Regions from separate parts of the Chitinophaga sp. 30R24 genome, predicted to be linked through region 2. Evidence: riboswitches for the same ligand, from Rfam matches in the RefSeq annotation. Region 2 holds a riboswitch; the other holds the start of a gene.
What was found. A riboswitch is a leader RNA that binds a small molecule or an ion and turns the genes downstream of it on or off. The one in region 2 is predicted to bind thiamine pyrophosphate.

Region 1 (3,358 bases), on a different contig from region 2:
AAATCCTCCTGTATCAATTACGTTGAAGGTTTTACCGTTCCAGTCGGCAATACCGTATTGACGATCGCGGGTTACACCGCTTTGGTCGTCTACGATGGCCTTACGCTGTTCCAGCAAACGATTAAATAACGTTGATTTGCCTACGTTTGGGCGTCCCACAATAGCTACTGTAAATCCAGCCATTTCAATAATTTTTTCGTACTAACCTGAACGATATGTCCAGGAATTTTTTAATTAATATCCATATTCCTTCAGGAACAGGTCATTATCCCGCCACTTGCCCCTTACTTTCACAAACAGTTCCAAGAACACTTTCCGCTCAATAAATTTCTCTATCTCTTGGCGTGCCCTGGTGCCCAACTCGCGGATCGATTTTCCTCTCTCACCCAGGATAATGCCTTTCTGTGTATCGCGGGTAACGATGATCTCGGCAGTAATTTTGGTGAGCGTATCCTTTTCCTGGAATTGGGTAACTATTACGGTGGTATGATAAGGGATCTCCTCTTCAAATAATTCGAATATTTTTTCGCGGATCATTTCCGCTACAAAAAAGCGTGTAGACTTATCCGTTAGTGTATCTTCCGGATAAAAAGGATTGGCTTCGGGCAGCAGTGCTACAATCTCTGTGAGGAGTTCCTTAATGCCCTTTTGCTGCCTGGCGGAAATAGGTACCACCGCTTTTGCTTTTCCCCATGCTTTAGCGCGTTCCAATAAAATGGTCATCTCCTCTTTGGCGATATTGTCCATTTTATTGAGCACCAGGATTACCGGCACCTTCAGTTTCAGGGAATCGAACAGCTCCAGGTTTTCTTCCAGAGAGTCTTTCACATCCATGATCAACAGTGCCACATCCGCATCTTCGAGCGCAGATTTCACAGCGCCCATCATTTTCTCATGCAATTTATACTTCGGATCTATAATACCCGGTGTATCAGAAAACACGATCTGATATGCAGGGTCTGTTAATACCCCGGTAATACGATGCCGCGTGGTTTGCACTTTAGGGGAGATAATAGCCAGCTTTTCGCCAATAATAGCGTTCAATAAGGTACTCTTCCCTGCATTGGGCTTACCAAAAATATTTACAAAACCTGCCTTATGCATGATAATAATTATAAAAATACATTCACTTCACAAATGATCAATAACCAGCCTACCCAGTTATAACAACAGCTGAAACCCACTGCTTGTTATAGTATAACACTGGCTTACCCCAAATAAAAAAAGCCGAATTTCTTCGGCTCTTTATCTTTTAGCTTAGCGCTGCTTGTAGCGAGGAGCGGATTCGAACCACTGACCTTCGGGTTATGAGCCCGACGAGCTACCTCTGCTCTACCTCGCAATGAGGGTGCAAAGATACACTTATTTCAATTCGCACCAAATATATTTTAATAAAGTTGAAAGCCAACCATAAAAGGCTGGCTTTCACATTGGAATGCATAACATAATTTATCAAAATGGAAGATCGTCAGCGGGCTGTTCCTGCACAGGTTCGGCTTCCGGAACAGGCACATCAGTTACAGTAGCCTTTCTCTTTTCTTCTTCCCGCCGGCTGAGCAGCTGCAAAGAAAACACCCTTAACCTCAATGCGCCGGATAAAGCGCCGGTGCTGTTACTTACATAGGCCTCCACGCGGGGAGCGCCTTCTACAAATACCATCACCCCTTGTGTTAAATAAGGAGCTACATTTTCCCGGTCCCACAGGGAACAATCTACCCAGGTGGTCCTTTCTGCCAGTATGCCCTGCGCATTTTTAAAACGCTCATTAACGGCTACGGGGAAATTGAAAACTACCGATCCGTTGACTTCTTTTTTCACTACGTCCCGGCCCAAATGGCCGATTAACTGAAGCTTGATCATCAGCAATAAAGATTTAAATGATTAAAAATTTATACCTGCTGACTGAGAGAAGTATCTATGGAAATTACGCAAATTTCTTCCTACCGAAAAATAAATACTGTTTTTTAATGAATACAGCTATACCTTTGCCATCCGCATAAAGTAAGCAGTATGTTTACCTGTTTATCAACCTACTATTGCTTTACTGCCTTGTATATACGCCCCTGGCGGGCAATACAAAATACATGGGGTGCCTTACTTTCAGGCTGAGATCACACCCAATGAACCTAGACCAGGTAATGCTGGTTAGGAAATGCTTTAACAGAAAACGGACATATTTACATGAAACAGCTAATGTTATTGGTGCTGCTATCTATAGCAGGCACTCTACATGCACAATCCCTGATTACTGGTACTGTTACCAGTAAAGCCAACGGACAGCCACTGGAAGGCGTTACCATCTCTATCCACCAAACCGGCGCCCTTACCGACAGCAAAGGACATTACAGCATCCATCTGCCTAAAAAAGGTACCTATACTTTAACTGCCAGCTTTATCGGCTTTAAATCCTATACCACTACCATCGATACTAAAAATACCGGGCATGCCGACATCGCCCTGGAAGCCACCAGCCTGTTTGTAAAGCCGGTGGAGATCAGCAGTTTGCGTGCTGGTAAAAACGCTCCTTTCGTAAATACCACTATTACCGCTGCTGATATTAAAAAAGAAAACCTTGGCCAGGATCTGCCCATACTGCTGGATCAACAACCTGCCGTTGTTACTAATTCCGACGCAGGTACCGGTATTGGCTATACAGGTATGCGCGTACGCGGCTCAGACATTACCCGCATCAACGTTACAATTAACGGTATTCCCGTAAACGATGCCGAATCGCAAGGTACCTTCTTTGTAAACATGCCAGACTTTGCATCGTCTGTTAGCAGCATACAACTGCAAAGAGGCGTGGGCACCTCTACCAACGGCGCGGCCGCTTTTGGCGCTACCCTTAACCTCAGCACCAATGAATTCAACGAAAAAGCATATGGCGAAATTAGTAACAGCTACGGTTCTTTCAACAGCTGGAAGCATACGGTAAAAGCAGGTTCCGGCCTTATCAACGATCACTTCACGATCGATGCCCGCCTCTCTAAAATCTCGTCTGACGGCTATATAGACCGCGCCTCTTCCGACCTGCGCTCGTTCTATACTTCTGCAGCGTATATCGCTGATAAAACCGCTATCCGCCTCAACGTTTTCTCCGGAAAAGAAAAAACTTACCAAGCCTGGAATGGCGTACCGGAAGCCCTGTTGAAAACAGACCGTACTTACAATTCTGCCGGTACCGAAAAACCAGGCGCCCCCTACAATAATGAAACAGATAACTACCAACAGGACCACTATCAATTATTCCTCAACCAGGAAATAAACTCCCATCTCAACTTTAACGTAGCATTGCACCTTACCCGCGGCCGCGGCTACTACGAACAATATAAGGCCAGTCAATCTTACGCAGATTATA
Region 2 (3,358 bases):
TGCTAAAGGAAATGGCTATACTGATCTATTAATTTTAGAAAAAGCCAATTACCTGCATATTAATATTTATATATAAAGCAATCTCTTACAAAGAGGTTGCTTTTTTATTTGCCGATAGCCTAAAAGAGCACTTTATTTATTCCCCAAATAATCGTAATTTTTGTGAGGAATTGCGTGACAGGTATTCCTATACGAAAGTAATCACCCCATATCCTCGATGAAGATTTTGTTGGCCTGGACAGAAGAACCTTATAGCGCAGTGTTTTTACAGTCTATATATACTTTACCATCATATGGTAAGCTTTTTCGAACATATTCCACCAGTGTACCGCACAGCCATTCTCGTGGGCGGGCTGTTATTGTTATGGATGATAGAAGGGATAATCCCCCGCTTCCAGTTTCATGGTAATCGCTACCGGCATGCCGGCGCCAACCTGTTTTTCACCCTCACTACTACTATCGTTAATACAGGACTGGCCTTCCTGATCATACGGGCATCCAGGTTTACCACTGGTAACCATTTTGGATTGCTCTACCTGGTACGCCTCCCTCTTTGGCTGCATACAGTACTGGCCTTGCTAATGCTGGATTTAATCGGCACCTGGCTCATACACTGGGTACAACACCAGGTAGGCTGGATGTGGCAATTTCATAAAATACATCACATAGACACGCAGATTGATGCAACTACCGCCTTGCGGCATCACCCCGTAGAAAGCCTGTTCCGGGTAATTGCCCTCGTTGTTGCTATTCTCACCATGGGAGTGCCCTTCTGGATGGTTATGTTCTACCAAAGTCTGTCTGCCTTCATGTCGCAGTTTAATCACGCTAATATACATCTCCCCAAATGGCTTGATAACACGCTCAGTTGGATCATTGTATCACCAGATATGCACAAAGTGCATCATAGCCATTATCAACCAGAAACAGACGCCAATTACGCTAATATTTTCTCCCTGTGGGACCGGCTCTTCCGCACATTCGTGAAAGTGCCGGATACATTGGCCATCCACTACGGACTGGATGAATACCAGGACAACCGGTACCGGGAAATAGGCGTATTACTAAAGGTTCCCTGGGAACAAGCCAGCGGGATCAGAGAAAACGTTAACAGTCAGCAACAGTAGCTTTAAATAAACAATAATTCCTTCACCCGTTCAAAACACGAATACATATGCAACACTCAACCACTTTAACAAAAACAACCTGTATCTCAGCGCTCATTATTGGTGTACTGTCAGCCGCCTTTGCCTTCATCACGAAAATACCAGTAAATGCAATCGCTGCTGGCACAATATCTATCGTAATAGGTATCGTATCCCTCTTTATCGGAAGAAAAAATATTGATGACATGCAACTAGCTGCCGCCGGTATATTCATGGCCGTTGTAGCCTGTTTGGTAGGACTTTGGGGAATTTATAGCTGAGTATCCACCCAGCCATTGGCCAACTGCAGGCATTTAGCAATTACGAAGGAACGCCCTTCTCTATTGCTAAATAGTGACTTTATTGTTTCCGGTATCTTTCCACGTAACCTTCAGCTGCTTTTATAGGAAACAATATCAGAGAAGTATCACTAAGTGCTTTAATAATAGTAGTATCCACGATGGTAGAGGTGTCTTTAACACCTTCAGAGTGATTCCACAATAACAAGGTATCGTGCGTTAGCGCCCATTTTTCATATACTAACGTATACATATTAATGGACCTGGCTATTCCATTCTTTTTTAGTTGAAAGCCCTGCATTTCCTTATCCAGGCCAGCCACAGGCTGCATCCATTTTCCTATGAGCTTGGCTGCATCTATATGCAATGTATCCGCAACAGCAACAATGCTATCAGTAATACCGGCATTGCTGCTGTCTGCGATATTAACCAAAGTACTATCGTCTTGCAAGGCTTCCTTTGCCTCTTCCTTCCTGGAGGTATTACATGCCATCGCCAGCAGCAAAAAACCTATCAAAGTAATTCTTACCATGATTTAAAATTACGAATTACTGATTATTTCTTTACTTTTACCTCACTTTAGGGGTGTTTATCCAATATAACGGATAAACTGAGATGATACCCTCAGTACCTGAAGCAGTTCATACTGCCGTAGGGAAAAGTAACTGAACCTTTCTCATCTTTCCACATCCTTAAAGTTTATTGTTTCACTTAAATTCCAATTTCCATGGAAATCCATGTAAACAATAAACTTTATGCGGTGCAGCCAGGAACAACCATCGCTGCACTCTTACAGTTTATTCAGCTCCCTGCCCAGAAAGGCATCGCCGTAGCTGTTAACAATCAGGTGATACCTAAAAGCGCCTGGGAAAAGCAATCACTATCCACTGCTGATAATATCACTATTATCCGCGCTACACAAGGCGGCTAAACTGTTGCCTTTTTTATTTTTCGTATACCCTGTTCCGTAGTAAATATTACGGAAAAGCTATTCTTGTCTCTAAAAAAACATGTCATGCAACAACCCTCGGCCATTAGCCGCACACCATTTCCTGCGTCAGAAAAAATTTATGTAAACGGGAGCATCCATCCTATTAAAGTAGCCATGCGCAAAATATCACTCACGGATACCCGCTTACATGGCAAAAATGGCGCTTCCGTTCCTAATCCGCCAGTAGTAGTTTACGATACCAGCGGCCCCTTCTCAGATCCCGCCATTCCTATCGACGTTACTACCGGTATACCCCGCCTGCGGCAGGAATGGATCAGCGACAGGAATAACGTGGAACAACTGCCACAATACTCCAGCCCTTTTGTAAGAGACCTCATGAAAGAAGGCGGCAAAATGCCCCTGATGAGCCATACCAACAAACCACTGCGGGCAAAAGCCAGACAAAACGTTACCCAGCTTTATTACGCCCAGCAAGGAATTATTACGCCGGAAATGGAATATATCGCTATCCGCGAAAACCAATGCGCCGAACAACTCTTTCAGGAAAACAACGCCTTATGGCAACAACATAAAGGTTATAGCTTCAACGCACACACACCAGTAAATTTCATTACACCAGAATTTGTACGTCAGGAAGTAGCTGCCGGCAGGGCCATTATCCCCGCCAATATCAATCATCCGGAAAGCGAACCCATGATCATAGGCCGGAACTTCCTCGTGAAAATCAATGCCAATATCGGCAACTCTGCCGTTACTTCCAGCATTGAAGAAGAAGTAGAAAAGGCCGTATGGTCTTGCCGCTGGGGCGCAGATACGATCATGGACCTCAGCACCGGTAAAAATATCCACGAAACCCGGGAATGGATACTGCGCAATTCTCCCGTACCTATTGGCACTGTACCTATTTACCAGGCACTCGAAAAAGTGAATGGAAAAGCAGAAGCCCTTACCTGGGAAATATT

Region 1: it holds a riboswitch for thiamine pyrophosphate, as region 2 does, so the genes downstream of both, ACDQ55_RS13155 (TonB-dependent receptor) here and thiS (sulfur carrier protein ThiS) in region 2, are expected to answer to the same signal.

Annotation. Positions count from the first base shown of each region.
Region 1 covers NZ_JBJGXX010000004.1:274,529-277,886, reverse strand. The annotation lists gene der (ribosome biogenesis GTPase Der) at 1-183, opposite strand, end outside; gene era (GTPase Era) at 235-1,104, opposite strand; tRNA gene ACDQ55_RS13165 (tRNA-Met) at 1,271-1,342, opposite strand; gene ACDQ55_RS13160 (single-stranded DNA-binding protein) at 1,453-1,860, opposite strand; TPP riboswitch at 2,076-2,170, shown strand; gene ACDQ55_RS13155 (TonB-dependent receptor) at 2,182-3,358, shown strand, end outside.
Region 2 covers NZ_JBJGXX010000001.1:780,886-784,243, forward strand. The annotation lists gene ACDQ55_RS03185 (sterol desaturase family protein) at 294-1,127, shown strand; gene ACDQ55_RS03190 (hypothetical protein) at 1,175-1,426, shown strand; gene ACDQ55_RS03195 (lipocalin family protein) at 1,506-1,976, opposite strand; TPP riboswitch at 2,016-2,119, shown strand; gene thiS (sulfur carrier protein ThiS) at 2,172-2,375, shown strand; gene thiC (phosphomethylpyrimidine synthase ThiC) at 2,460-3,358, shown strand, end outside.